2 regions of the Anaerotruncus rubiinfantis genome follow, and region 1 is predicted to be linked to the other one. Evidence: predicted binding sites of a transcription regulator. Region 1 holds the regulator's gene; the other holds the start of a gene.
The links. The regulator HrcA, encoded in region 1, represses chaperone genes, less so after heat shock. The targets are predictions, from matches to a motif close to TGTTAGCACTCNNNNNNNNNGAGTGCTAACA.

Region 1 (15,384 bases):
TGAGCGAAGCGGTCATCGAGAAGACGATGGTGAAGCCAACCTCCTTGAAGAGCTGGCCGGACATGCCTTCCATCAGCGAGATCGGCAGGAAAACGACGATGGTGGTGAGGGTGGAAGCGATGACGGCGGAATTGACAAGGTTTGCGCCCTGGATGGCGCTCTCCTCAAACGAGCGGACACCGTCGCGCGCCCGAAAACAGCTGTCGAGCACAACGATTGAGTTATCCACCATCATGCCGATGCCGACGACCAGGCCGCCGAGCGACATGATGTTGATGGTCATGCCGAAGCAGGCCATGAGCACAAGCGCCGCGAAAACCGAAAGCGGCATCGAGGTGGCGACGATGAGCGCCGCGCGCCAGTCGCCGAGGAAGAGCACCAGGACGAGCATGGCAAGCGTAAGGCCCAGGACGAGCGTCTGCACAACGTTCATGATGTTTTCGAAGATGGTTTCACCGGAGTTGTTCGTGATGGTGACCGCAAGGCCCAGGCCCTGCTGGTTCAGCTCGTCAACCACCTCCACGATCTCGTCGCAGACTTCGATTGTGTTGGCGCTCTGGTTTTTCGAGACCGAAAGGGAGATGTTGTCCATGCCGTTATAACGGCTGATGGAGGACCTGGTTTCTTCCGCCATAGAGATGGTTGCCACATCCGATACATGGATGATGTCGCCGGAGGGAAGGGAAATCGGGATGGTTTCAAGGCTTTCATAGGTGTCGTAGCTGACGCCGCCCTGCAATGTCAGCTCGATCTGGCCGCGGTTGATCGTGCCGGCGGTGGTGTTGAAATCCGCGCTGGCAATGGCGGAGGAAACGTCGGTCATTGAAAGGCCGTACTGGTTCATTTCCTCCTCGCGCAGGAGCACCTGGACATATTCGCGCTTACCGCCGCGCATGCTGACTTCCGATACGCCGGAGATCTTCTCAATCTCTGGGACAACGGTGTTTTCAATATAAGTATAGATATTGTCGCTTGCATTGGTGGAGATCGAAAGATCCATGATGGAAGAGGAGTCCATGCTCATCTCCATAATGGTGGGATCGTCGCAGCTGTCCGGCAGCCGCAGCCGCTGGAGTGCTTCGTTGATCTCGTCGTATTTTTCGTCCATGTCGGTGCTGTAGCCGAATTCCAGCATGGTCATGGAAGAGCCCTCGGAAGAACGGGAGGTCATGCTGTCCACGTCGCTGACAGTGGAAAGGGCGGATTCGACGACGTCGGTGACGAGGCTGTCCACCTCCTCCGGGGAAGCGCCCTCATAGCGGGTCATTACCATAAAGACAGGCATTGACATTTCCGGAGTGGATTCCATCTCCATGTCAAAAACCGAGGAAATCCCAAAGAAGAGCAGGCACATCACGCACATCAGGACCGAAACCGGCCGCGTGACGGATAATTTTGGAAGTGTCATGGGCGGTTAATCCTCCTGTGCGGGCATTTCGGGAGCGTTGGGGGCTGCGGCGGCGTCCGGCGCATCAGTGCCTTTCGCGGACCGGCTTTCAGTCGGCTCGGCTCCAGGGGCGCTGTCGGGCGCGGCGGCGGGGGCTTCCTGGCCTTCTGCAAGTTCCACAGCCGCCCCGTCCTTCAGGTCGGGATGCCAGGTGGTGATGATCTCGCTGTCAAGCGAAAGCCCGGACACGGCAACAACCGTTTCAGAGTTGGACATGCCGGTTTCAAAATCCGTGCGGTGGGCTTTGCCGTCCGCATATGTAAAGACGTAAGCCTGGCCGTCGTCATAATAGACCAGGTCGATCGGGACGAGGATGGCGTCCTCCACCTTCTGGGTGGCCGCGGCCACCTTGACCGAAACGCCGGTGAGCAAGCTGCCGTCACCATCCTCAATACGGGCCTTGATGGGGAACAGGCCGGTGGAATCGTCCGCTTTGGAATCGATCTCGATGATGGTGGCCGTATATTCCTTACTGCCCTTGGTCACGGTGACTTCGTCGCCGATCGAAAGGGCGGTGGCGGCGTCGGCCGACGCGTTAAACTTGACGGTGAGGGTGTCCTTGTTGGAGATGACGAAGGCCGCGTTTTGGGTGGAGGCGGGTTCGTTGGCAGTGATGTTTTTTGATTCGATTACGCCGGAGATCGGCGCGTAGACCTTGTATTTATCGAGCGAGGAGGCGCTCTGCTCGAGCGAGAGCTGCGCGGATTTGAGCTCCGCCTCGGTGGCCTTCTCGGTGTCCTCATACGAGCCGCCGGTCACGAGATTGTAGTTGTCGAGCGCCTGCTGGTAGTTGGTTTTGGCGGTGTTATAGGAGTTGCGCAGATCACGGGCCTCGCTGTCCTCATCTGCCTCGAGATCCTTGACAGCGTTGTAATACATCGAATAATCCTGGTACGCCTGGCTGTATTTTTCTTCATAATCGGCGATTTCTTTTTCGATGGCCTCCTTTTCAGCCTCCCCCGCTCCGGCGAGCTTATCCTTCAGCTCGTCGATCGTCTTGTCGTAGGCCTGCATATTGTCCTGCGCTTTCTGCGCGGCGCGTTCGGCCGAGAGCAGGCTGTCGTCATAGCCATCGTTATAGTCCTTCAGTTTCAGACGGGCATTATTGAGGTTCTGCTGCGCCGATTCGAGCTGCGACTTTGCGGAAGCAACCTTCGATTCGTAGTTGCTGCCGAGGGTGGTATCGGCGCTGATCTGTTTCTGTTCATAGCTGGCCTGCGCGATCTGATAGGCGAGCTGCGCGTCGGTGTCGTCGATTGTGAAGAGAAGTTCTCCCTTCTGCACGGTTTGGCCAGCTTCAAAATAGATTTCGGTCACCTTGCCGCTGGTCTCGGGGTAGACGCTGACGCTTTCAGCTGGCTCGATCTTACCGATGAACTCGGTGCTCCGGGTGAGGCCGCCGGTGGTGGGCGTCTGCAATTTTACGCTGATGACGCTTTCGGAGAGCTCGACTTGCCCCATATTTCCTCCGCCGGGACCGCCCATCCCGCCGCCGGGGCCGCCGCCCGCAGCGAAAACGACCGTGGATACAGCGACCGCGCCGAGTGTGAGAATCGCGATGCCGGAGGCAAGTTTCTTTTTGCTCAACGATATTTTCATGTTAAACGCTCCAATCTCCAGATGATGTAGGGTTTCTCAGATTGCCCGCGGGACGGTCTGCCGGGGATACTCCCCGTCCCAGCGGAACAGATATCCCGTTTTGCGTACCGCGGCGATGGATGTGCGATAGGGTCCAAGCTTTGCGCGCAGAGCGGTGATGTGAGCGCGCAGGGTGTGCAGCAGCGTTTCGTCCGACCGTCCCCAAACGGCCTGCATCAGCTGTTCACAGCTCACTGGCCGGTTTTGGTTTTTGACAAGGCAGCAAAGCAGGCCGAATTCGAGCGGCGTCAGGGCGAGCGGTTTGCCGTCGCACAGGGCGCGCCTCTCATCCGGGAAAAGGCACAATCCGCCAGCGCACAGAGCGGCTTCCCCCCGCCCGGCACGTTCGAGCAGTGCGGAAAGTTTTGCCGCGAGCAGGCCCGGTTTGCCGCTTTCAATGAAGTAGACGCCGGAACGGTTGCGCAGGTCGCGGATCCATCGCTTGTTTTCCGCAGGGGAAACGACAATGATCGTGGGAACTTCCAGAAACCTTCGGATACCGCGACTGGCGTCAAACGAAGGGCGCAACCCGAGCGAGGCGCCGAATACGACTGCGGCGGGCGGCGGGGATAGCGCCTGCGGGATCTGACCGAGCCCCTGTGCGAAGACGGGGAAGAAGCCCTGCCGCCAGAGACATACCGCAAGCGGGCGGCAAAGCGCCATATGGCTTTCAAAGATCAGAATCCTGATGCATATCACCTCCCGGCGAAAATCACTTCACCTATTTTTGAGCTTGAATGTGGGCGAAAGTACAAAAAATTATGAATAAATTGTGTCGTTTCCATAAATATTTTGAATACGAAAGGAAAAAGAAAAACGCGCCATTCCCGTTTTGGGAATGGCGCGTTAGATGTGCCGGTGTTTTAGGTGTTTTCCACGGCTGTTTTGGCCGCTGGTGCGCTGGCGAAGATATAGGTGCCGAGCTGGCGCACCTTGAGGCGAAAGACAAGCTCGTCGTTTTCATTTTCACAAAATTTGCCTTTGCCTGTGATGTCGGTGAGGATTCCATCAATCTCTTCGTAGACGGCGATGGCCTCCGTTTCAATGGACGGATCTCCGTCCTCATTGAGATAGGGGACGTTCAGATCGAGCGTCGCGCGGGACACAGCGGAAATCTCCGGATTGCCCACAAAACTGCGGATAAAAGCGTCCTGGCCCGCGAACCGGCCGGCGTAATCGGAATGGTTCCATCTGGTGGAAAGCTTCGGATAGTAGATCTTTACATTGCTGTCTGCGGTAAAGTACAGTACCGCGAGGGTGTTGTTTTCATCCGTCCAGGTGACTTCGTTGTCTTCATTTTTCACAGGTTTTGCAACCATGCCGCCGTCGCCCGCTGAAAAGTCCCGGTCCCCGCGAAGCGTTTCATTTGTGAGGTAGAAAGCGGGGGAAAGAAAGGTGGCTTCGGCGCCTTTTGGCACGATCACCGCCCCGTTTTCCCGAATTTCCTTTTTGGCCTTAACCGTCACCTTTATCTGAATTTTGGTTTCGCTGTCGTCGTTCGTTTCCCGCAGAGAGATTTCCGCAAAGGATTTGCGTGTGCCGCTCAGCGCGGACTCCTGCGCCCCCGAAAAAACACTGTAGGCGTTATCGAGTTTCTTCTCAAGCCATTTGGCGGAGAGAACCTGTTTGCCGCCTTTCTCTTTGGCAATCCTGACCGAGAAAAACGCATCGTTCAGCGTGGCCGAGAACGGATAATAGTACACTTTGTTGTCCGAACGAACCGCGTCGTTGCCGGACGCGGCGGAAAGGAGCTTGGACGTTTTGTCCACGAACAGGCTGGACGCGTCCGAGGTCGGCGCAAGATATGCGCGCAGTTTCGCTTCGGCGGTATCCGGGACAGGTTCGGGCCCCGGTCCGGAAACGGAAAAATGCTCCCGGACGGAAACCTCATAGTTTCCGCCGCCCAGGCCGTTCACCGACATAACTTCCCAGCCGTCAAAGTCCGTTTCGTCTTCCACCCGGTCGCAGGAACCGAGCTGCTCAACCTGCGCAAGGGTATAAAGCGTGCGGTCTGCTATCGGGTCGCCGATGATATCGTCGCGGTAATAGTAGGAGATGGAACCGCCCGCGCCGATTTCAACCGTATCGCCGGGCTGCAAAATCTGCCCGGCTGAGAGGCCGCCAGGATGGTAGCTTGCCGCGGCGGCAACGGCAAGGCTGAAAGCGCCTGTGAAAATACAGGAAATGGCGGCAAGCATGAGCAGGCCGCGGAAGAAAGGATGCTGTCTGAGCCGGACCATAATAAAATCCCCCTTGTGATATTGTCCAGATCAGTATAGAAAAGCGCCGCGCTGCTGTCGATTTCCCATATTCCCAATTGCTTCTGAAATTGGGAACAGAAGGAAAATTTTGTCGAAATTTGTCGATTTTGAACAAAGAAAAACGGCCCCGGCAATTCGCTTCGGGAGCGTGTGAAAAGATTGTACGGGGATTGTAAGAAAAACGGAAAATTATATGACAACAGGAAAGCCCCGCCAATGGCGGGGCGAAGGTCCGGATCTGCTGGGCGGGTTACGCCACGGCCCATTTGCGCAGTTCCCGCAGGAAGGTGCGGTCGTCTGTGACGACTTTGACCGGCTTGCTGTAATCGAGCGCCATGAGACCGAGCACGGATTTTGCATCTGCGATGCTGCCGTCAACAGTGTGCACGCCAATATCCTGTGCGGACTGCATCGCTAGGAACATGAACTGGCGCAGGTCCTCCGCGGATTGGAGCATTACTTCTTTTGTGGTCATTTTGATAGCCTCCTTTTGCGTCAAAGCTGTTAAATATTTATCAATTTCTTGATATCATTAAACACCATCGGGATTAAAATGTCAATATACACAATTAACAAAATTGAATTTGCGCAAAATAGATAAAATTAGCACTCGAAATATATGAGTGCTAAAAATTCTGTAAACAATTCATGAATTCCGATCTCCCTTTCTTGACATCCTGAAAAAATGTGGTACATTATAGTTGTTGGCACTCGGAGATTATGAGTGCTAAGCGGACTTTGCTCAGTTGTGGAATGTGAGGTGTATGCGATGAAGCTCGACTTGAGAAAACTGAAAATCCTGACCGCGATCGTCGAGACTTACATCGATACCGGCGAGCCTGTCAGCTCCAAGATGCTGGCGCAGAAACTTGATATCAACGTCTCGCCCGCGACCATCCGCAACGACATGGCGGCGCTTTTTGATATGGGATTCCTTGAGCAGCCGCACACTTCCGCCGGACGCGTCCCCTCCCACCTGGGTTATCGGATTTATGTCGATCAGCTGATGCACTGCAAACCGCTGTCTGATGAGGAGCGCGGCGAGATTGACGCGCTTTTCAATGTGCATAACCCCGACCCGGACCGGCTTTTGGAGGATGCCGCGCAGGCGCTCGCGGATTACACCAACTGCGCGACCGTTTCCACCACGATCACACCGAAAACAGTGCGCGTCAAGCATATCGAAATTGTTCCGGCGGGCGTGCGCACGGTGGTCATCCTGGTCATCGCCTCGAACGGCGTCATCCGCGACAAGGTCTGCCGGGTGGATTTCGGCATCACCGCGGAGCTGCTCGAATTTATCAATAAGTTTATCAACGGCCGTCTGGTCGACAAATCGGTCAACGACATCTCCCAGTGGTACATCAATTCGGTTGCGGTCACGCTGGGCGAATATTCCCGGCTGTTTACCCCGATTCTGGCCACCGTTTACGAGCTCTGCAAAGAGATCGATGAAGGCCAGTTCTATACTTCCGGCGGGACCAACCTGCTGGGATATAAGGAGTTTTCCGATGTGGCGCACGATTTGCTGCTCACCATGCAGAACCGCGACCATCTGCTTGGCGTTATCGGCTCGAAGGACGACGCCGTTTTCATCACCATCGGCAAGGAAAACAGCCGAAGCGAGCTGGCCGACACGTCTGTGGTGGTCACCCGTTACTCCATCGGAAAGCAGAACGCGGGCGCGATTGGCGTAATCGGCCCGGTCCGGATGGATTACGCAAAGATTATCCCGCATCTTGAATATTTTTCGCAGACATTAGGGAAATTATTGGCGGAGACTTTTGAACAGGATGCGTAATAAAAACACATAGAAGGTAGGGAACAGATTGTCTCAGAAGCATAAGCATGAGCAGCCCATAGGCGAGGCGGACGAGGTCCAGGAACAGACGCAGCCGGAAGAAAAGACTCCGGAAGCGTCCGAGGAAACCGGGGAAGAAAAACAGCCGGAAGCGGAGCGCAAAGAGCCTGAAAAGACCGAGACGGAACTGCTGGAAGAGCAGGTTTCGCAGCTGGGTGACAAGCTGCTGCGCACGATGGCCGAGTATGACAACTTCCGTAAGCGCAGCCAGAAGGAGAAGGAAGCGATTTACCCGCAGGCAACCGCAAATGCGGTGGCGCAGTTCGTTCCGATCATCGATACGTTTGAACGTGCGCTCGCGGTGGAATGCGCGGACGCGGAGTTTAAAAAGGGCGTGGAGATGATCCTGCAGAACTTTAAGGATGTGCTCGAAAAGCTCGGAGTCGAAGCGTTCGGCGCTGCGGGCGAGCAGTTCAATCCGGATCTGCACAACGCTGTGATGCACATTGACGATGAATCGCTTGAGACGAACATCATCACCGATGTGTTTCAGAAGGGATATAAAATCGGCGACCGGATCATCCGGCACGCGATGGTCAAGGTCGCAAACTGACCAGGGGGCGCTTTTGAAAAGTCCCCTTTGAAGCCCCTCGGGGCTTTCGGTCCTGCCGCGCCGCGAAGATCTTAAAGTGTTTTGTCGACCTTTTTAAAGGCTGGGGACATGGGGGCCGGCCTTTCCCGCGGGCCCTGCTTCAGGCGGTTTTTTTGCTGCTTTTTCAAGGAAAAGAAAGCAGGCATTCACCACGTTAAAATTTATTCCAATATATATGGAGGGCATTCATTATGGGAAAAATCATCGGTATTGACCTTGGTACTACAAATAGCTGTGTAGCGGTTATGGAAGGCGGCGAGCCGGTCGTCATCGCGAGCGCGGAAGGCAATCGCACGACCCCTTCGGTCGTTGCATTCTCGAAAACCGGCGAGCGTATGGTCGGCCAGGTTGCAAAACGCCAGGCGATCACCAACCCGGACCGCACGATTTCTTCGATTAAGCGCCACATGGGCACCGATTTTAAGGTGTCGATCGACGGCAAAAACTACACTCCGCAGGAAATCTCCGCGATGGTCCTGCAGAAACTGCGTGATGACGCGGAAGCTTACCTCGGCGAGAAGGTCACCGAAGCGGTCATCACGGTCCCGGCGTATTTCTCCGACGCGCAGCGCCAGGCAACCAAGGACGCGGGCCGCATCGCGGGACTTGATGTAAAGCGCATCATCAACGAACCGACCGCCGCGGCGCTCGCCTACGGCATCGATAAGGAAGCCGATCAGAAGGTCATGGTTTATGACCTCGGCGGCGGTACCTTTGATGTTTCGATCATCGAGATGGGCGACGGCGTGCAGGAGGTGCTCGCCACCAACGGCAACACCCGCCTGGGCGGCGACGACTTCGACCAGCGCGTCATCGATTTCCTGGCAGATTCCTTTAAGAAAGAAAACGGCATCGATCTGCGCGGCGACAAGATGGCCATGCAGCGCCTGAAAGAAGCAGCGGAAAAGGCGAAGATCGAGCTTTCCGGCATGACCCAGGCGAACATCAACCTGCCGTTCATCACGGCGGACGCGACCGGCCCGAAACATCTCGATGTGACCCTGTCCCGCGCGAAATTCAATGAATTGACCGCCGACCTGGTCGAAGCGACCATGGTGCCGGTGCGCAAGGCGATGGCCGACTCCGGCCTCAAGGTTTCCGACCTCGACAAGGTGCTGCTGGTCGGCGGTTCGACCCGTATCCCGGCTGTGCAGGAAGCGGTCAAGGCGTTCTGCGGAAAAGACCCGTTCAAGGGCATCAATCCGGATGAGTGCGTCGCGGTCGGCGCGGCGATCCAGGGCGGCGTGCTCGGCGGCGATGTAAAAGGCCTGCTGCTGCTCGATGTCACCCCGCTTTCCCTGGGCCTTGAGACCCTTGGCGGCGTCTGCACCAAGATCATCGAGCGCAACACCACCATCCCGACCAAGAAATCGCAGATCTTCTCCACCGCCGCGGACGGCCAGACTTCGGTCGAGATCCACGTCCTGCAGGGCGAGCGCGAGATGGCCAAGGATAACAAGACCCTCGGCATGTTCCGGCTCGACGGTATCCCGGCGGCTCCGCGCGGCGTGCCGCAGATCGAAGTCACCTTCGACATCGACGCCAACGGCATCGTGCACGTGACCGCGAAGGACCTCGGCACCGGTAAGGAGCAGAACGTCACCATCACCGCTTCGACCAATATGTCCAAGGACGACATTGACAAAGCGGTTAAAGATGCGGAAGCATTTGCGGAAGAGGACAAGAAACGCCGCGAGGAGATCGACGTGCGAAACGGTGCGGATCAGATGGTTTATCAGTGCGAGAAGGCGCTGACCGACCTGGGCGACAAGGTTTCCGCCGACGAAAAATCCCGCGTGCAGGCGAAGGTCGACGCGCTGAAGGAAGCCCTCAAGGGAACCAACGTCGAAGAAATCAAAGCAAAACAGGAAGAGCTGCAGAAGGACTTCTATGAGATGTCATCCAAGATGTACCAGCAGGCGCAGGGCGCCCAGGGCGCGGCCGGCCCGGACATGGGCGGCGCGGACGCCGGCGCTGGAGCGGCTCCCGGCGGCGATTATGTCGACGCGGATTACAAAGAGGTTGACGAGGACGACAAAAAATAATACAATAAGCAGGTGCGTTCAGGCGGGGGTAATCCTCCCGCCTGAACCTGTGAACGCAGATAAACAGGGGTGAGGCATATGGCTGAAAAACGGGACTATTATGAAGTATTGGGCGTGTCCAAGGACGCATCCACGGACGACCTGAAAAAAGCATACCGCAAGCTTGCAAAGCAGTATCACCCCGACATGAATCCGGGGGATAAGACCGCCGAGGCAAAATTCAAAGAGGTTAACGAGGCCTATGAGGTCTTAAACGACCCGGCAAAACGCCAGCGCTACGACCAGTTCGGGCACGCGGGCGTCGACCCGTCCTATGGGGCGGGCGCCGGCGGGGCGGGCTTTGGAGGCGGCTTTGGCGGTTTCGACGTGGGAGATATCTTCGAAAGCTTCTTTGGCGGAAGCGGCTTCGGCGGCTTTGGCGGGGGCGGGCGCACCCGCAACCCGAATGCGCCGATCCGCGGCAACGATGTCAATATCACCATCAACCTGTCGTTTATGGACGCGGCCAAGGGCTGCAAGCAGCAGGTGCAGGTGCAGCGGCTTGAAAAGTGCGATACCTGCGACGGTACCGGCGCCAAGAAGGGCACCGCCCCGGAAACCTGCCCGGAATGCGGCGGCACCGGTCAGGTGCGCGTCCAGCAGCGTACGCCGATCGGCGTGATCCAGACCACCCGAACCTGTACAAAATGTTCCGGCAAGGGTAAGGTCGTCAAGGAGCCGTGCAGCGACTGCCGCGGAATGGGGCGCGTGCGCCACACCCGGACGCTGGAGGTTTCGGTCCCGGCTGGTATCGACGACGGGCAGACCTTTGTGCTGCGCGGACAGGGTGACCACGGCCTCAACGGCGGCCCGGCGGGCGATGTGAACATCATGGTAAACCTGCGGCCCGACCCGCTCTTTGAGCGCGACGGATTCGACGTCTGGTGCGACATCCCGATCACCTTCTCGCAGGCGGTGCTGGGCGATGAGATCACCGTTCCCACCATCGACGGCAAAGTGAAATATGACGTGCCGGAGGGCACGCAGTCCGGAACGGTATTCCGCCTGCGCAATAAGGGCATTCCGTATGTGAACGGGCGCGGACGCGGCGACCAGTATGTCAAGGTGAATATCGAGGTTCCGCGTAACCTGACCGGCAAGCAGAAAGACGCGCTTAAGGAATTTGAAAAGCTTTCAAGCGACAAAAACTATGAAAAGCGCAAAAGCTTTTTCGATAAGCTCAAAGATGCGATGAAATAAATGGAAAACCGCGTGAAACAGTCGTTTCACGCGGTTTTTTACTGGATAAAATCCATCCGGATTTTACGGGTGGATTTTACCCGCGCATTATTATATAATGTATCATGAAGTAGCTTGCGCAAGGACAAAAAGAAAGAGAGGGCAAAACGGATGCAGTACAGCGAAGTCAAGCTGAAAATTGCGACCAGGGATGCGGAAACAGCGGCGGCGATCGCAAACCTGGTGGTGCCGTACGGGTTATATATCGAGGATTACAGCGACATCGAAGAACTCGCGCCGCAGATCGCGCACGTCGATCTGATCGAACAGGAGCTTCTGGAACGCGACCGCGAACACGCGGTGATCCATTTTTACATCGCGCCCGAGGAAAACCCGATGGAAGCGGTTTCGTTTGTGAGCGAACGCCTCGGCGCGGCCGGGATCGGTTTTTCGGTGGAGAGCGAGAAGGTGGATGAGGAAGACTGGGCTACAGCCTGGAAAAAATATTATTACCCCACCAAGGTCGGGGAGCGGCTGGTTGTCTGCCCTTCGTGGGAGACTTACGCGCCAAAACCGGGGGAGGTGGTGCTCACGATGGACCCGGGCATGGCTTTTGGCACCGGAACCCACGACACCACCCGGCTCTGTATGCAGCTTTTGGAAAAATACGTCTCACCGGGTGCGCATCTGCTTGATGTGGGCACCGGCAGCGGCATTCTGGCGGTGGCGGCGCTGCTGCTGGGAGCTGAAAGCGCGGTGGGGATCGACATTGACGAGGTCGCGGTGCGGGTCGCAAAGGAGAACGCCGAAGCCAACGGTGTGGCGGACAGGGTGGAATTTCTGGCAGGGGATCTGACCGCGAAGGTGGACGGAAAATTTGCGGTTGTTACCGCGAATATCGTTGCGGATGTGATTATCCGGCTGATCCCCGACCTGGAACGGTTCCTGCGGCCGGACAGCGTTTTTATCGCGTCGGGTATCATCGACACCCGCGCTGGAGATGTGACCGGCGCGCTGGCCGCCGCGGGCTACGAAGTGGTCGAGCGCCGGGAATCGGGCGGATGGGTGGCGCTGGCCGCCAAACAACGGGGATAGCCGTGCGGGCCGGGGAAGCTGTACCGCGCAATTCCCTGCGTTTTTTTGAAAAAAACGCATAAAACTTTTGATTTGGTGAGAATTATGCCGAGATTTTTTACAGGACAGGTGAATGAACAGAATGCCGTCATCGACGGCGAGGACGCGCGGCATATCGCGTTGTCGCTGCGGATGAAGGTGGGAGAAAGGCTTACCGTCTGCGACGGGGACGGCCGGGACTATCAGTGCAGGATCGCGTCGGTTCAGCCGGCGCGGGTGGAGCTCACGGTGGAAGCGGTGGAACCGTCTGCAGGCGAGCCGGGCGTGTTTGTCACACTGTATCAGGCGATGCCCAAAGGCGATAAATTTGAAACGATTGTGCAGAAAGCGGTCGAGCTTGGAGTGGGAAAGATCGTACCGGTGCTGACCCGGCGCTGCGTCTCCCGGCCGGATGGAAAATCGATGGCAAAGAAGCTGGAGCGGTACCGCAAGATCGCGGCCGAAGCCGCAAAGCAGTGCGGCCGCGGCCGCGTGCCGGAAGTGGAGCCGCTCTGTGAATTTCCCGAGGCGGTTGCCCGCATGAAACAGGACGCGCTTGCGATCCTGTTTTATGAGAATGCGGACGAACCGCTGAAGGCTCTGCTGGAACGCAGGCTTGGGAAAAGCGTGTCGGTTCTGGTGGGCAGCGAGGGCGGTTTTGAGCCGTCCGAAGCCGCTTATGCAAAGGAAAACGGGCTGGTCTCGCTTTCGCTTGGCAGCCGGATTCTGCGGTGCGAAACTGCGCCGCTCGCGGCAGTCACCGCGATCCTTTATCAGGCGGGGGATATTTAACCAGCCGCGCGGGATACTAACAGATGAGGTGAACGCATAGTTATGAAACGGATTGTTTCGATGGCATTGGCGGTTGCGCTGTTGGCGGCCTGCACGCCGCGCAGCGCCGGCACGCCGAATCATTCGGCGCCGCAGCCTGAAAAGCAGGCGGCTTCTTCCGAAAGATCGGAGCCGTCAAGCCGGATATCCGAGATCGATTCTTCCGAAACGGTCGGAAGCTTGCCGGAAGGAGCTGTCCCGTCCGCGGCAAAGCCGGAAGAAGGGACGGAGGACTGGATGCTGCTTTTGGTCAATGCGCAGAATGGCATTGATGCGGATTACGAACCGGAGCTCGCCGAGGTCCAGAACGGTTACCGGATGGATGTGCGGGCTGTCCCGGCTTTGCAGCGGATGATCGCGGATGCAGCTGAGGAGGGGGTCGATCTGCTGGTCTGTTCGGCCTACCGGCCGTATTCTTCGCAGGAACGCAATTTCAATAACAGCATCCAGACCTATCTGGCGCAGGGCTACAGCCAGGCAGATGCCTACGCGATGACAGCGGCGTATATCGCGGTGCCGGGCTACAGCGAGCATCAAACCGGGCTTGCGGCGGACATTGTGACGCCGGCCTACCAGACGCTTGACAGCGGTTTTGCCGAGACTGCAGCTGCGAAATGGATGGCCGCGCATGCGGCCGAGTACGGATTCATCCTGCGCTACCCGAAGGATAAGACCGAAATCACCGGGATTGCCTATGAGCCGTGGCATTTCCGCTATGTGGGAGAAACGGCCGCGCGGGAGATTACGGACGCGGGGATTTGCCTCGAAGAATATCTCGACAGATAGGAGGTGGCGCCGCTGGATAAGGTTGCCTTTGCGAACAAGGCCACCCGGCTGATCGGCGGCAGGAACGGGGCGACAATGGTTGCGGCCGCTTTTGTGGCGGTGGCGGTGGCTGTTGGAGCCGGGATTTTTCTTGCGGACAGGGTGGACAAAATGCAGGAAGAACTGAAAAACAGCCAGTTTGTTGCGGCTCTGACCGCCTCCGGAGAAAAGAGCAGGATCACGCAGATTCTGGCCGACCCGGAAAGTTCCGAACTGTTTTTGAAATATGTCAACGCGATGGCGGCTGTGCTTACAAACCTTGAGCAGTCGCCGGCCGAGCAGTTCAAGCAGTTTGAAGCGATCCTGGCCGCGCAGGAGGCCTCAGGGGTGAAAATCGAAAGCTTTCTGTGCGACGATCCGGCGGGACGGCTGCAGATGCTGTCGGTGCAAGCGCGGGGCGCGCCGCAGGCGGCAAAGGCTTTTCAGGAAAGCCTGGGTGCGTCCGGGTGTTTTTGTGAGACGGAACTTTCCGTCAATCGTGAAGAAAATGGGCAAGAGTTCACAATCAACTGCTATTTTTCACATGACGATTTATGAAAAATCCACGAAAATATAGAAAGTTTACATAATTATCACACTTCTAACAGACTCTTTTGGCGCAATGTGATAAAATTTGTATGATCGGAAGTATAGGCTTTTTATGGATCGTCGCATTCCCGGTTACAGCTTCACCCTCGGCAAAAAACAGGAGGCCTGGTTTCTTTTCGCGCTGGTTGCATCCGCGCTGGTACTGCGGCTGATGATCGCTTACACAAGCGTACACTACTTCGACTTGAGCTATTATGTCGGATGGTCGGCGGGGGTGGAGGAGGATTTCTTCGGCGCCTACAACAACATTGGAAATCTCGATTACCCCCCGTTGTTCCTTTTTCCGCTTTTTTTGACGGGGAAGCTTCTGGCGCTGGATGCGGTCGCCTCCTTCGATCCTTATGCCATGCTGGCGCTCAAAGGCTGGCAGATGCTCTTTGATCTCGCAATTATTCCGCTGCTTTACCTGGTACTCAAAAAGGTGGACCGGCTGGCGGCGCTTGGATGCGCGGCGCTCTGGGCGGTCAATCCGACCGCTATCTTCAACTCCTCCTATTGGGGGCAGACCGACTGCATCATGATGTTTCTTCTGGTGCTGGCTTTCTGGCTGCTGACCGAACGCAGACCGGTGCCGGCGGGCGTGGTAATGACGCTGGCCTGCCTGATGAAATTTCAATCTCTCTATTTCGCGCCGCTTTTTGCCCTTGCGCTGCTGACCATGCGGTTCCCGTGGAAACGGGTGGCCCTTGCGGCTGGAGCGGGGATGGGAACCGCGCTGGCCGTATTTTTCCCATTCATGGTGCGTTCCGGATGGAATCTGCCGTGGAAAATCTATTTCGGCGGTTTTGAACAATACCCGGGCGCGGCGCTCAATGCGTTCAACCTTTATTCAGCGCTTGGCGCGAACTTTTTGCATGTGGACACGGTCCTTTACCAGCCGGTCACCGCGGGCGGGCTTTCCGCGTTTATGCTGGCCGCTTCGCTGGCTGCGTTGGTGGCGTGGTATTTCACCGCCGCCGAAAAAA
Region 2 (15,384 bases), 1.1 Mb from region 1:
GCACCCGCTCCACCGCGGGCTTTGTTGGATCTTTCTCCGACGACCTCCCGCTCGAAGCCATCTACGCGGGGCTGGCCGAAAACGCCCCCAACGCCGGCGCGGTGAATGTGGACATCATCAGCCACAGCGCCGACCAGACCTGCGTGCTGATCCTCTGCGCGCGTCCGGACGGCCCGGCTGTGGAAGCCGCGCTGCGCACAATGGGTTTTGTCCGTCCCGCTTCCCCTTCCAAACTCTCCCCGGCGGAACATAAAAAGGAGATCGAAGCCGCGCTCGAAGCCGCGCTGACGATCATCGACGCCGCGGAGGAAAATATCCGCGAATTCTTCGGCGCTCGCGACGACCTGCGTTTCCTCATCGATTACTGCAACATCAGAATCGAAAAGTATGACGCGGTTGGCCGCTCGATGCAGTCGAAATCCACCTTCTTCCTTACCGGCTACATCCCGCAGGTCGAAGCGGCCGCGCTGGTGCCGAAGCTCGAAAACAGCTACGACATCTGCGTTTCGATATCCGATCCCGGCGAGGATGAGGATGTCCCGGTGCTTCTGAAAAACAACGGCTTCGCCAAACCGGTTGAAAGCGTCGTGGAATCCTATGCGCTGCCAACCAAGGGCGAAATCGACCCGACCATGATTGTTGCCTGTTTCTATTATCTGATGTTCGGGCTCATGTTCTCCGACACCGGCTACGGCGCGATGGTCACGCTCGGCTGCGGGTTTGTCCTGTGGAAGTTTAAGAACATGGAGGACGGAATGCGCAACATGATGAAAATGTTCCTCTACTGTGGAATCTCCACCATGTTCTGGGGCATCATGTTCTCCAGCTACTTCGGCGATGTGGTCGACGTGATTGGGCGGGTTTTCTTCGGGGTCGATATCACCATCCCGCCGCTCTGGTTCATCCCGCTCAATGAACCGATGCGCCTGCTCGTTTTCTGTATGGGGCTTGGCGTCATCCACCTGTTCATCGGCCTGGGCATTCAGCTTTACCAGCATCTCAAAGCGAAGCGCTACTATGAAGCTGTTACCAAGGTCGTCTTCTGGTACATGCTCGTCGGCGGCGGTATCCTGCTGCTGCTTTCAACCGACATGATCGCAAATATCCTCCAGGTCCAGAAGCTGCCCGCCACAGTGGGAACCGTTTCGACCTGGGTCACGATTATCGGCGCGGTCGGCATCACCCTCACGAACGGCGACTCGAAAAACCCGGTCGTCAAATTCATCCAGGGCCTTTACGAGCTGTACGGCGTGACCAGCTACCTGAGCGATGTACTTTCCTACTCCCGCCTGCTGGCGCTGGGACTCGCAACCGGTGTTGTGGGCACCGTCATCAACCAGATGGGTTCCATGATGGGCGGCAGCCTCGTGGGCGCGATCGTGTTTATCCTGGTGTTCTGTTTCGGGCACCTTTTAAACTTCGGCATCGAGCTTCTGGGCGCATATGTGCATACCAACCGTCTCCAGTATGTCGAGTTCTTCGGTAAATTTTATGAGGGTGGCGGACGGAAGTTTGACCCGTTCGCAGTGCATACAAAATATTACAAAATCAAGGAGGACACCCATAATGTCTAGTATCTTCTCGAACCTCGGTATCGCATTCGCAATTCTCGGAGCCGCGCTCGCGGCCGGTTTCGCCGGCGCCGGAAGCGCGGTCGGCACCGGTATTGCCGGCCAGGCGGCCGCTGGCGTCGTCACCGGAGACCCCAGTAAATTCTCCAAGGTCCTGATCCTTCAGCTGCTCCCCGGCACCCAGGGCATCTACGGCCTGCTGATCGCATTTATCTGCCTGTCAAACGCGGGCGTCATCGGCACCCCGGTTGAGATCTCCACCGCAAAGGGCATTATGTATATGTGCGCCTGCCTGCCGATGGCGATCGCCGGTTATCAGAGCGCCTGCTACCAGGGCCGCGCTTCGGTCGGTTCGATCAACCTCGTTGCGAAAAAGCCGGACCAGTTTGGTAAAGCGATGATCTTCCCGGCAATGGTCGAAACCTACGCGATCCTCGCGCTGCTCATCTCCCTGCTGTCCATCAACGGCGTTGCTGGCATGAACATTTAATGGCGGATGATGACCGTACTTATTTTAGTTAGGAGAACTCTGCTATGACAGGACTCGAAAAAATCTTAAAGCAGATTCACGACGAAGCCCAGCAGAAGGCGGACGAGGTCATCGCGCAGGCCAAAACCGAAGCGGCCCAGATCGTTGAGAATGCCAAAGCGGAAGCGAAGATCCAGTGCGGCTATATCGACGAGCAGTCCGAAACGGCGGTGCAGAACTACATTGCTTCCACCAAATCCGCCGCCGACCTTGCGCGTCGGCGCGCGATCCTCACCGCAAAGCAGGAGATCATCGGCGCGGCCATCGCGGACGCGCAGCAGTCGATCTATTCCCTGCCGGATGCGGACTACTTCGCCCTGATTCTGAAAATGGCCGGAAAATTTGCGCTCGCGCAGGACGGCGAGATCCTTTTCTCCCCCCGCGACTTGGCGCGCCTGCCCGCCGGCTTTGCGGAAAGCCTTGGCAAGGTGATTTCGGGCGAAAAGCTCACCATTTCCAAAGAGACCCGCGACATTGACGGCGGTTTCGTGCTGGTGTACGGCGGCATCGAGGAAAACTGCTCGATCGAAGCCCTCTTCTACGCCGCGCGCGAAGACCTGCAGGATAAGGTACAGGAGCTCCTCTTTGCATAAGATGCGCGTAATCCCAGATAAAGGAGGTTTAAGCAATGTCTTCTGATTTGTCATATATCTATGCGGTTGCGCGCATCCGCTCCAATGAACTGACCCTCTTTTCCAGCCAGACGATCGAACAGCTCCTTGCGACCAAAAGCTACAGCGAATGCATGCGTCTGCTCATGGACAAAGGCTGGGGCGACCTTGCGGTCGCGAACCCCACCGCTGAAGAGCTGCTCGCGATGGAACGGGAAAAGACTTGGGAAGTGATCCGCGAAGTGGTAGACGACATGTCGGTGTTCGACGTGTTCCTCTACGCGAACGACTACCACAATCTCAAAGCGGCCATCAAGCAGGTCTGTACCGGCGACGAGGATTTCGGCATCTACATGAAAAACGGCACGGTGGATGTGGACCTGATCCTCACCTGCCTGCGCGACCGGAATTTCGCCATGCTGCCTGAAGGCATGCGCGCCGCGGCCGAAGAGGGCTACAACGCGCTCGCTCGCACCCATGACGGCCAGCTGTGCGACATCATCATCGACCGCGCGGCGCTCGAAGCGATTTACAAAGCGGGCAAGGATTCGGAAAACGAGCTGATCCGCAAGTATGCCGAGATGACCGTCGTGGCGGCGGATGTGAAGATCGCGGTGCGTTGCCACCGCACCGGCAAACCCCTCGAATTCATCCGCCGGGCACTGTGCCCATGCGACAGTCTCGATGTAACCCGCCTCGCGCGCGCCGCGATGGAAGGGGTTGATTCGATCGGCAATTGCCTTTCCTCAACCGAATTTGCCGCAGGCGCCCCGATCCTGGAGCAGTCCTCTGCGGCGTTTGAGCGGTACTGTGACAACGCGATCATCGAGATGATCCAGTCGCAGCAGTATGTGGCCCACGGCGTCGGCCCGCTGGCCGCCTATATCCTTGGCCGTGAAAACGAGATCAAAACAGTTCGGATCATCCTTTCGGGCAAGCTCAACGGCCTGCCGGACAGCGTGGTCCGGGAAAGGGTAAGGGATATGTATGTATAAAGTAGCAGTCATCGGGGATCGCGACAGCATCTATGGCTTCGCGGCGCTCGGACTGGATACCTATCCCGTCACCGAGCCCGACCAGGCAGCCAGGCAGCTCAAGGACCTCGCGGAAGGCGAATACGCCGTGATTTATATCACCGAAGCGCTCGCCGAGGCCCTTGCGGAACAGCTGGAAATATACCGCAGCGCTCCCCTCCCCGCAATCATACCCATCCCCGGCGTTTCCGGAAATACCGGGATGGGTATCCGAAATGTGAAAAAATCGGTGGAGCAGGCAGTTGGCTCCGACATCATTTTCAATAATGATAACTAAGTGTAAGCAGGTGAGTTGAAAAAATGAGCAAAGGTACGATAAAAAAGGTCGCCGGCCCGCTGGTTATCGCTGAAGGGATGCGCGACGCCAACATGTTTGACGTTGTGCGCGTCAGTGACCAGCGCCTGATCGGTGAAATCATCGAGATTCACGGAGACCAGGCTTCCGTCCAGGTCTATGAGGAGACCTCCGGCCTCGGCCCGGGCGAACCGGTAGAATCCACCGGCGCCCCGATGAGCGTCGAACTTGGACCAGGACTGATCCAGAGCATCTACGACGGCATTCAGCGCCCGCTGGACGCCATCATGGAAGCGACCGGGCACAACAACCTCGAGCGCGGCATCGAAGTCCCCTCCCTGAACCGCGAAAATAAATGGCATTTTGTTCCGTCCGTCAAGGCGGGCGACGCGGTTGAGGCCGGCGATATCATTGGCGCCGTCCAGGAGACCAAGATCGTCCTGCATAAGATCATGGTCCCTTATGGCATCTCCGGAAAGATCAAGACCATCAGCGAGGGTGATTACACCGTCGTCGACGTGGTTGCAACAGTCGAAACCGATTCCGGCGAAGAAAAGTCCCTCACCCTGATGCAGCGCTGGCCGGTCCGCCGCGGCAGGCCGTATGCAGAAAAACTCCCGCCCGATATGCCGCTTGTCACCGGCCAGCGTGTCATCGACGCCCTGTTCCCGATCGCCAAGGGCGGCGTCGCGGCTGTCCCGGGCCCGTTCGGTTCCGGCAAGACGGTCGTCCAGCACCAGCTGGCGAAATGGGCAGAAGCGGATATCGTCGTCTACATCGGCTGCGGTGAGCGCGGTAACGAGATGACCGACGTTCTGAACGAATTCCCCGAGCTGAAAGACCCAAAAACCGGTTACTCCCTGATGGAGCGCACCGTGCTGATCGCGAATACCTCGGATATGCCGGTTGCGGCGCGTGAGGCTTCGATCTACACCGGCATCACCATCGCGGAATATTTCCGCGACATGGGCTACTCGGTCGCGCTGATGGCCGACTCGACCTCCCGCTGGGCGGAAGCGCTGCGCGAGATGTCCGGCCGCCTCGAAGAGATGCCCGGCGAGGAAGGTTACCCCGCTTATCTCGGAAGCCGTCTGGCGCAGTTCTATGAGCGCGCGGGCCGCGTGCACACCCTTGGCAGGGAGGGCCGCGAGGGCGCCCTGTCGGTCATCGGCGCGGTTTCCCCGGCCGGCGGCGATATCTCCGAGCCGGTCACCCAGGCGACGCTGCGTATCGTCAAGGTCTTCTGGAGCCTCGACTCCGACCTGGCGTATCAGCGCCATTTCCCCGCGATCAACTGGCTGACCAGTTATTCGCTCTATTCCGACAACACCTCTGTCTGGTTTAACGCAAATGTCCATCCGGACTGGTCCGACCTGCGCGCGCGCCTCATGCGGATGCTGCAGGACGAGGCCGAGCTCGACGAGATTGTCAAGCTGGTCGGTATGGACGCGCTCTCCGCGCCCGACCGTCTGAAGCTTGAGACGGCCCGTTCGATCCGTGAGGACTTCCTGCATCAGAACGCCTTCCACGAGACGGATACCTACACGCCGCTCGAGAAACAGTACCTGATGATGAAGCTTGTGCTCGAATTCTATGACACCACCCTCGACGCGCTCAAAAAAGGTGCTTCGATTGACGCACTGGTCAAACTGCCAGTGCGCGAGCGGATCGGCCGTTTCAAATACATCGAGGACGATAAAGTCCAGGCAGAGTACGAGCAGATCAAAAAGACTTTGTCCGATGAAGCCGCAGCGCTTCTCGCGCAGAAGGAGGAAGACTAATGCCCAAGGAATACAGGACAATCCAGGAGGTTGCGGGTCCTCTGATGCTGGTGCGTGGCGTTGAAGGCGTCACCTACGACGAACTCGGTGAGATCGAACTCGCTTCCGGCGAGAAACGCCGCTGCAAGGTGCTGGAGATCGATGGCAGCAATGCGCTGGTTCAGCTGTTCGAATCCTCCACTGGTATCAACCTTTCCAATTCCCGCGTGCGGTTTCTCGGCCGCACGATGGAGCTGGGCGTTTCTGAAGATATGCTTTCCCGCGTATTTGACGGACTCGGCCGTCCGATCGATAACGGCCCGGAAATCCTGCCGGAAAAACGCATGGACATCAACGGCCTGCCGATGAACCCGACCGCCCGCAATTACCCGCAGGAGTTCATCCAGACCGGCGTTTCGGCCATCGACGGCCTGAACACCCTGGTCCGCGGCCAAAAGCTGCCGATCTTCTCGGCGTCCGGCCTGCCGCACGCGAACCTCGCCGCGCAGATCGCGCGCCAGGCGAAGGTGCGCGGCACCACCGAACCGTTCGCGGTCGTCTTTGCCGCGATGGGCATCACCTTCGAGGAATCGAACTTCTTCATCAACTCGTTTAGGGAAACCGGCGCGCTCGACCGCACGGTACTCTTCATCAACCTCGCAAACGACCCGGCTGTCGAACGTATCGCAACCCCGCGTATGGCGCTGACCGCCGCTGAATTTCTCGCCTTTGAAAAGGGCATGCACGTGCTGGTCATCCTCACCGACATCACCAACTACGCCGACGCGCTGCGTGAGGTTTCCGCGGCCCGCAAGGAAGTCCCCGGACGCCGCGGCTACCCTGGCTACATGTACACCGACCTCGCGTCGATCTACGAGCGCGCCGGACGCCAGCGCGGCAGGAACGGCTCAATCACCATGATCCCGATTCTGACGATGCCGGAGGACGACAAAACCCACCCAATCCCAGACCTCACCGGTTACATCACCGAAGGTCAGATCATCCTCTCCCGTGACCTGTACCGCAAGGGCGTCACCCCGCCGATCGACGTGCTGCCTTCCCTCTCGAGGCTTAAGGACAAGGGCATCGGCGAAGGCAAAACCCGCGCCGACCATTCGAACGTCTTAAATCAGCTGTTTGCGGCGTACGCGCGCGGCAAGGACGCGAAGGAACTCATGGTCATCCTTGGCGAAGCGGCTCTGACCGACATCGACCTGCTCTATGCGAAGTTTGCCGACGCGTTTGAGCGCCACTTCGTCTCGCAGGGCTACACCGCCAACCGCGACATTGAAGAGACCCTGCGGATCGGCTGGCAGCTGCTTTCGATCCTGCCGAGAAGTGAGCTCAAACGTATCAAGGACGAATTCCTCGACGAGCATTACGGCAAATACGGCGATATCCTTGCAGAGGAAGAAGCCTGATGACGCCGCGATTCAATTTATGGGAAAGGGGTGATTGACCCTTGGCATCTACCCATGTAAATCCAACGCGTATGGAGCTGACCCGCCTCAAAAAGAAGCTGTCTACCGCTCGCCGCGGCCACAAGCTGCTCAAGGATAAGCGCGACGAATTGATGCGGCAGTTTTTGGATCTCGTCCGGGAAAATAAAGCGCTGCGCGAAAAGGTTGAGGCAGGTATTGCCGCCGCAAATAAAAACTTCGTGCTTGCGCGCGCGGGGATGGACGACGAGGTGCTCAACGTTGCCCTGATGGCTCCGATGCAGGAGGTCTTTTTGGAGGCTTCCCAAAAGAACGTCATGAGCGTTGAGATCCCCGTGTTCGAATATAAGACCCGCTCCTCCGACGCGAACAACATCTATTCCTACGGTTTTGCGTTCACCTCCTCCGATCTGGACGACGCGGTCAAATCCTTGGCCGATGTCCTGCCCGACATGCTGCGGCTGGCCGAATGCGAAAAATCCTGTCAGCTGATGGCGGCTGAGATCGAAAAGACCCGCCGTCGCGTCAACGCGCTCGAGCATGTTATGATCCCGGAGACACAGGAGAACATCAAGTACATCACGATGAAGCTGGATGAGAACGAGCGTTCCACTCAGATCCGCCTGATGAAGGTCAAGGACATGATGCTACAGGAAGCGCACCACTACAAGGAGCGCGAACAAGGCTGGTCCGAATAGAATCCATACCACTGTTGGGGCCGCCCGTCGGGCGGCCCTTTTTTTGCGCATTCTCGGTTTGTTCACAATTTATACTTGATTTTTTGGCAGGAATCGGGTATATTTAAGTTAGCACTCGATATATTTGAGTGCTAACTTCTTGTTTGTCATTATTTCAGATTGAAAGGGATGCTTGTTCATCATGAGAACCAAACAGTTCAAGGCCGAATCGAAGCGTTTGCTCGACCTGATGATCAACTCGATTTACACCCACAAGGAGATTTTCCTGCGGGAGCTGATCTCCAACGCCAGCGACGCGATCGACAAGCTCTATTACCATTCGCTTTCGGACGGTGCGACCGGTCTTTCCCGCGGAGATTTCGCAATCAGCCTTGCGGTCGACAAGGACGCACGCACGCTGACCATCACCGACAACGGCTGCGGCATGACCAAAGACGAGCTCGAGCAGAACCTCGGCACCATCGCCAAGAGCGGTTCGCTCGCCTTTAAGCAGGAGAATGAACAGAAGGAGGATGTCGACATCATCGGACAGTTCGGCGTCGGTTTCTATTCCGCTTTCATGGTTTCGGACGATGTGACGGTCGAAAGCCGCGCCTTCGGTTCGGAGGAAGCCTGGAAATGGGAAAGCCACGGGGTCGAGGGCTACACGATTGAGGAATGCGCAAAACCGGACCATGGCACCGTGATCACCCTGCACATCAAACCAAACTCCGAAGAGGAAAACTACGACGAGTTTCTCGACAGCCACCGGATCTCCGCTCTGGTGAAAAAATATTCCGACTACATCCGCTACCCCATCAAAATGGATATGGAAGCTTCCCGTCTCAAGGAGGGCTGCCCTGAGGAAAAGCCGGAATATGAGACCTATACGGTCAATGAAACGCTCAACAGCATGGTTCCCATCTGGAAAAAGCAAAAATCCGAGGTCACCGACGAGGATTACAACAATTTCTACAAAGAGAAATTCTTCGACTACCAGGACCCGCTGCGCGTCATCCACTCGAGCACCGAAGGCTCCGCCACCTACAACGCCCTGCTGTTTATTCCGGCGCGCGCGCCGTTTAATTACTACAGCCGCGATTATGAAAAGGGGCTGCAGCTCTACGCTTCCGGCGTCCTGATCATGGACAAATGCGCCGACTTGCTTCCCGACTGCTTTAGCTTTGTCAAAGGCCTGGTCGATTCGCAGGACCTTTCGCTCAACATCTCCCGTGAGATGCTTCAGCACGACCGGCAGCTTAAACTCATCGCCGGGCGGCTCGAAAAGAAGATCCACTCCGAACTGCTCGCAATGCTTGAAAACGACCGTGACAAATACGAAGCGTTTTATAAAAACTTTGGCTTGCAGCTCAAATATGGCGTCTACAGCGATTACGGCGCAAAGAAGGAGCTTCTGCAGGATTTGTTGATGTTCTACTCCTCACAGGAGAAGAAGCCTGTCACCCTGCATGAATACGTCAGCCGGATGCCGGAGGATCAGAAATACATCTATTACGCCTGCGGTGAAACAATCGAAAAGATCGATCTTCTTCCGCAGACCGAACGCATCCGCGACGCTGGACGCGAAATCCTCTATCTGACCGACGACATTGATGAGTTCGCGCTCAAGATGCTCTTCAAATTTGAGGACAAGGAGTTTCGTTCGGTTTCGGACAGCGACCTCGGCCTTGAAAACGAGGAGGAAAAGGAGGAGCTCAAGAAGCTTGGCGAAGAGAACAAGGGACTCCTTGACACGCTCTCTTCCGCGCTCTCCGGCAAGGTTGCGTCGGTGCGCCTGTCTGGAAAGCTCAAGAGCCACCCTGTCTGCATTTCAAGTGAAGGCGCGCTTTCGCTCGAGATGGAAAAGGTGCTCAATTCAATGCCAAACAGCACCCCGGACAATGCTCCTGTCAAGGCGCAGCGGATTTTGGAGGTAAACGCCGCGCACCCGGTCTTTGCGGCACTACAGGCGCTTTCCAAAGACGGCAATGAAGAGAAACTCAAGCAGTATGCGGGGCTTCTTTATAATCAGGCGATGCTGATCGAAGGGATGCCGATCGAGGACCCGGTCGCTTTTTCGAACGCCATCTGCGACCTGATGTCTCATTAAGACTAAAAATTTTCCATCAATTGCGGATCGCCGGGGTTTAGCCCCGGCCCGCGCTTCCCAAAGCGTGGACGCTGTTATATTTGCTAAAAATGCAGGAGTGCACGCCGCGCCCCTGCATTTTCTTGTATAACATGTGAAAAACCCATTGACAAAAACTGTGCAAAGCATATAATGCTTTATGAAATCATTATGCGGAATGGGAGCTTCTCTATGGAAGATTTTAAAAAGATCAACTCGCGCGGCTATCTGGTCGGGCTGACCTGGCCGATCTTCGTCGAGCTGGTTTTACAGATGCTGGTCAGCAATGTCGACCAGATCATGGTGGCAAAGACCTCCGGCACAGCGGTCGCGGCCATCGGAAACGCCAATCTCATCACCAATCTGCTCATCATCTCCTTCTCAGTGATCTGTATGGCAGCCACCATTCTGATCACCCAATACCTCGGCGCGGGCAGCACCGAGCGGGTCGCGCAGACCTATACCGTCTCGATGCTCGTGAATGTGCTCTTTTCCCTGGTGATCGCGTTCTTTCTCATTGGGTTTCCCCGGCAGATCTTCGGGCTCATGGGCGTGCCGGAGGAGCTGATGCGCGAAGCCTGCGGCTACCTGCGGATCATCGGCTTCGGCATGCCGCTGCAGGCGATTCACCTCACCTTCGTGGCTTTCTTCCGGGCGCACGGGCTCACCCGCCAGACGATGTTCATCTCGATCGTGATGAATCTTCTGAATATCCTTGGTAACTTCATTCTCATCAACGGCCTGGGCCCCATCCCAATGCTCGGCGTGGCGGGCGCGGCCGTCTCGAGCGACCTCTCCCGCCTGGTCGGCGTCATGGTCATCGCGTGGCTTTTCCGCCGTCAGATCCGCACGCCTATGTCGCTGCGGCACCTGCGGCCATTTCCGTGGGAGCATCTCTGGCGGCTGCTCAAAATCGGCATTCCGTCCGGCGGGGAAAGCGTCTCCTACAACCTCACCCAAATCGTCATCCAGACGATGTGCAACACGCTGCCCATCTACGTGATTACCGCCCGAGTCTACTCGAATATGTTCGCGACCCTCTCTTACCTCTATGTCAACTCGATCGCGCAGGCGACCCAAATCATCGTGGGCTACCTCATGGGCGCGCGCATGGCCGAGGAAACCGACAAGCGGGTCAATTCCACACTTCGTTGGTCGATGCTCGTTTCTTTTCTGGTCTCGCTGCTGTTGTGGGTTTTCTGCAAGCCGCTTTTTGGGCTCTTCACCAACGATCCGCAGGTGCTCGACCTGTGCAAGACGATCATGGGGATCGAGATCCTGCTGGAGCTCGGCCGCGCTGGAAACATTGTGCTGTTTCGCGCATTGCAAACCGCGGGCGACATCCGCTTCCCCATCTGCCTCAATGTCACGACTGTCTGGACCGTCGCGGTCGGCGGGGGCTATCTGCTCGGGATTGTTCTCGGATGGGGACTGCCTGGCATCTGGATCGCGATGACCTGCGACGAGGTTTTCCGCGCTCTGGTTTCGTATCTGCGCTGGAGAAGCGGGAAATGGCGTTCCAAGCATCTGATCGACTGAGGTTCCAAAAGGCCGGCGCCATTCCATTGAGAATGGCGCCGGCCTTTTTTCTTTTATGTAAGACGTCTCAGCGCTTCCAAGCGGATGGCATGAACAACATCAGCATCGGGAAGATCTCCAGCCTTCCAATCAGCATATCCGCGCTGAGCACCAGCTTACTGAAATCTGAAAAAGCGTGATAATTCCCAACCGGGCCAACCATTCCCAGCCCTGGCCCCACATTGTTAAAGCAGGCCAGCACCGCGGTAACCGTCGTTTCGAAAGAGAAATTGTCCAGCGATACAAGGACGACTGAAAGAATCGTGATGAGCGCGTAATAGGTCAAAAAGGTGAAAACACCGTTGACCACCTGATCGTCGACCACTTCCCCATCCATCCGCACCAGCCGCACCAGCCGCGGCCGGAGCATCTTGCTGATACCGCATCCGGCTGCTTTGGAAAAGATCACCGCACGGGAAATCTTGATTCCGCAGCAAGTGGAGCCCGCCGAAGCTCCCAGCATCATCAGCACCACCAGAATCCACTTGGAAAGCTCGGGCCAATAATTATAATCCAGCGTTGCAAATCCGGTGCCTGTGATGACCGAAGCCACCTGGAACGCGACATGATGAAGGGTATTCAACAGATTTCCGCCCTGATGATAGAGGACATTGGCGGAAATAATCATCGTTGCGCTGAGCAATACCAGCAGATATACCCGGAATTCTTCATTGGCGAATGCTTTCGAGAATTGGCGCAGCAAAATAAGATGCAGCACGTAAAAATTAACCCCGAACAAAGCCATAAAAAATGTCACCGTGCCCTGCAGGAACGGGCTGTATGAGATCATACTGTCGTTTTTAATGTGGAATCCGCCGGTGCCCGCCGTACTGAAAGCCGTCGTTACCGCATCGAACACGGGCATGCCGCCCACCAGCAGCAGCACCATCAAAAGAAGGGTGAAAAAGATATAGATCCCATAAATTTTTTTAGCGCTCTCATGCATCCGCGGTAAAATTTTATGCGCGCGCGGGCCGGGGCCTTCCGCCCGCAGCAGATGCATCGAATGACCGGATCCCTTGGCCATCGGGAGAATCGCTAGCACAAAGATCAGCACCCCCACGCCGCCCAGCCAATGCGAAAAGCTTCTCCAGTACAGAATCCCCATTGGAAGCGATTCAATATCTTGGAGAATGCTGGCCCCAGTGGTGCTGAAACCACTGATCCCTTCAAAAATACAGTTGGCCAGCCCCGGAATGGCTCCGCTCAGATAAAACGGCAGCGAACCCAGCAGAGAAATTACAATCCACGCCAACCCAACCACCAAAAAGCCCTCCTGGGCATAAAAGGCCGTTTTTTGCGGTTTGCGCGCGGGCAGGCTGATTGCAAGCAAAAACACCACAGACCCAAAAAAAGCCCAGAAGGAGGCCTTTTCATGGTGCGCAAACGATATGGCCAACGCCGGCAGCATAAATGCGGCTTCCAGCCGCAGGATATTTCCAATCAGATAATAAATCATCCGGAAGTTCATACTTTGTTTTCCCCCATCGTCCTTTTCCCCCGATTCCCTAATGGAATCTTAACGAAATATTAACACAAAGAGACGCCTAAAACAAGCCCTGAAATAAAGATGAAACAACAGCGTTTATGCTCACAGCTTATTAAGATTGTGCATAAAGATGCCATCAGCCCGGTTTAAAATGCGGGTTTTGGAGGGATCTGTATCCTCGCTTGCCGCATAGTTTTCTATTTTTGATAAGTACGGTTTAAATCACAATTGCCGGCTGCCGGCCGCTTTTCTTCATAACAAAAAAACAGTCTCCAAGGCGTTATCCTCAGAGACTGTTTTGGCGGAGATGGAGAGATTCGAACTCTCGAGGAGCTTTTGACCCCTACACGATTTCCAGTCGTGCGCCCTCGACCAAGCTAGGCGACATCTCCATATTTTGTTGTCTGTTTCTTGACACCATGTTATTATATAACACTGGAAGATAAAAATCAAGTCTTTTTTCAATTTTTTCTGCCAAAATATTCCCAGCGCTTCCATTGCCAAAACTCCCGGCAGGCTTTAGAACAGCCTGCCGGACGGCAGCTCCTGGACGAATTGACGCATCTCCTGTTTGGATTGGATCTGATGCGTATGGTCAATAACCGCCTGCTTTTTCTGATCGGGAAGGGCTGCAAAATACTGCATCGCCTGCATATTCTCGACCAGGGCCATTCCAAGCCCCATCGGCATCTGCGGACCGTTCACGTAATTTTCCAATGTAAATCACCTCACGGATAGTATGTAGAAAAACACGTTGATTATCCATGAAAAAAGCCCGCTGAAGCGGGCTTTTGTTTTAAGAATGTTCTGAATTTACATGCACACGGACGTATTTGCTTTCCCGTATTGTCAGAATAACCAGGACCGCGGCAACCAGGATATCCATCACGGTTCCGATGACCGCGAGCTCCAACATACTGACCTCGGCGCGGCTGAATACTTTCATATAGATCAAGTTGAAGATAATTGAGCACAAGATCGTTCCATAATAGACAGCCAATTCTTTCTTGGTAACAGACTTGATAATATTTTTACAGATTAAAATGATACCGACCGCAACGGTCACTCCAGCTGACACATAAACGGCAACCGGAAGGCGTTCAAAATCTGTCGAAAACAAAAATGTCAGCGCCAGAAACTTTACGGCTGTTTCCAGCATCATCAGGTACAGCATTACCTTCTTTAGCAAACACAACCCTCCAATCCATTCAAATCACACGTAAATCCGGATAATATACAGATTTTACGTAGAACTTAATTGTATCGGATTTTCAGGATTCTGTCAAGTTTTACCCCTTTTGCGGCCTGTTTTCGCCGTCCACAAGGGCACCCATATTCTCAAAACTGCCCGTAAGCAGCGCCACAATCCCTTTGTAAACCACCACTGGGTCCTCCAGAAAACGTTCCTGCACCTGTCCGCAGCACGCCTCATCAGGCAGCAGGATGGTCACGGAAAGCAGGTCGCTGCCCACATCGGTGATCGTCAGCGTCAAAAGATATCCGTCCTCCACTTTTTGGACAGCAGTTTTATTATGCGCCCGCCGTTCTTTCATGAGCAGATGACGCTGCGCTGCCTGCACGGATTTCTCCCGCACACTCAGCGGGAGATTCTTTTCAAACATCTCCGCGGTGCGCACGCCCAGATTGGCGGCCTGATAGCATTTTTCCCCTTCCGCCGCGCAGACGATTTCAATATGTCCGCTTCGAACAAGTCCGGATGCGGCGCTGGCCACCTCAAAATAATTCCCGATTCCTTCCGCCACAAAAACCTCAATCAAAGCGGAAACCGGCATCGGTTTCTCAAGCTTTTTCAGGATGTAACAGATCAGGATCTTTATTTCATAATCGGCTGTCAAACCGCCTGGTTCAACGCCCGCGCGAAACACGTCATACATGCTTCCACCTCCATGCCAAACATTTACCAGTTCTATTCTACATGATTCCTGAAAAAAATGCAAAACCTAAAATATTCGCTCAAAACAGGCTCTATCCCGCCCAAAATATGCTATAGTATAAATGAAATCAGCAAAAGAGAGATGTACATGAAAGATCAATCCTCACAAAATAAAAAACAATTTTTTTTGCTCGGGCTGGCATTCGGTATCGGCTTCCTTTTGATCGGCGGCTGCACACTCCTGCTCATGCCCTGGTTCAGACAGCTATCAGATCCGGCCGCGCAGCAGGCGCTTCAGGAATGGATCCATTCGCTTGGTATGGCCGGCTGGCTTTTTACGCTATGCATCCAGATACTGCAAATCATTGTCGCTTTTATC

Region 2: htpG (molecular chaperone HtpG) is a predicted target of HrcA. The motif match lies at 8,044-8,074, and genes of this name have one in related genera.

The regions. Positions count from the first base shown of each region.
Region 1 is NZ_FKLA01000009.1:1,017,378-1,032,761, forward strand. It holds gene BN4275_RS10445 (efflux RND transporter permease subunit) at 1-1,408, opposite strand, end outside; gene BN4275_RS10450 (efflux RND transporter periplasmic adaptor subunit) at 1,415-3,046, opposite strand; gene BN4275_RS10455 (winged helix-turn-helix transcriptional regulator) at 3,083-3,784, opposite strand; gene BN4275_RS10460 (hypothetical protein) at 3,949-5,325, opposite strand; gene BN4275_RS10465 (hypothetical protein) at 5,597-5,821, opposite strand; gene hrcA (heat-inducible transcriptional repressor HrcA) at 6,071-7,147, shown strand; gene grpE (nucleotide exchange factor GrpE) at 7,176-7,760, shown strand; gene dnaK (molecular chaperone DnaK) at 7,991-9,844, shown strand; gene dnaJ (molecular chaperone DnaJ) at 9,923-11,083, shown strand; gene prmA (50S ribosomal protein L11 methyltransferase) at 11,234-12,157, shown strand; gene BN4275_RS10495 (16S rRNA (uracil(1498)-N(3))-methyltransferase) at 12,242-12,967, shown strand; gene BN4275_RS10500 (M15 family metallopeptidase) at 13,010-13,792, shown strand; gene BN4275_RS10505 (hypothetical protein) at 13,796-14,368, shown strand; gene BN4275_RS10510 (glycosyltransferase 87 family protein) at 14,472-15,384, shown strand, end outside.
Region 2 is NZ_FKLA01000009.1:2,134,309-2,149,692, forward strand. It holds gene BN4275_RS15715 (V-type ATP synthase subunit I) at 1-1,574, shown strand, start outside; gene BN4275_RS15720 (V-type ATP synthase subunit K) at 1,567-2,061, shown strand; gene BN4275_RS15725 (V-type ATP synthase subunit E) at 2,106-2,693, shown strand; gene BN4275_RS15730 (V-type ATPase subunit) at 2,729-3,706, shown strand; gene BN4275_RS15735 (V-type ATP synthase subunit F) at 3,699-4,022, shown strand; gene BN4275_RS15740 (V-type ATP synthase subunit A) at 4,046-5,821, shown strand; gene BN4275_RS15745 (V-type ATP synthase subunit B) at 5,821-7,221, shown strand; gene BN4275_RS15750 (V-type ATP synthase subunit D) at 7,263-7,937, shown strand; gene htpG (molecular chaperone HtpG) at 8,119-10,026, shown strand; gene BN4275_RS15760 (MATE family efflux transporter) at 10,237-11,583, shown strand; gene BN4275_RS15765 (TrkH family potassium uptake protein) at 11,651-13,093, opposite strand; tRNA gene BN4275_RS15770 (tRNA-Ser) at 13,411-13,503, opposite strand; gene BN4275_RS17600 (hypothetical protein) at 13,631-13,828, opposite strand; gene BN4275_RS15780 (hypothetical protein) at 13,908-14,300, opposite strand; gene BN4275_RS15785 (DUF4364 family protein) at 14,401-15,006, opposite strand; gene BN4275_RS15790 (TVP38/TMEM64 family protein) at 15,154-15,384, shown strand, end outside.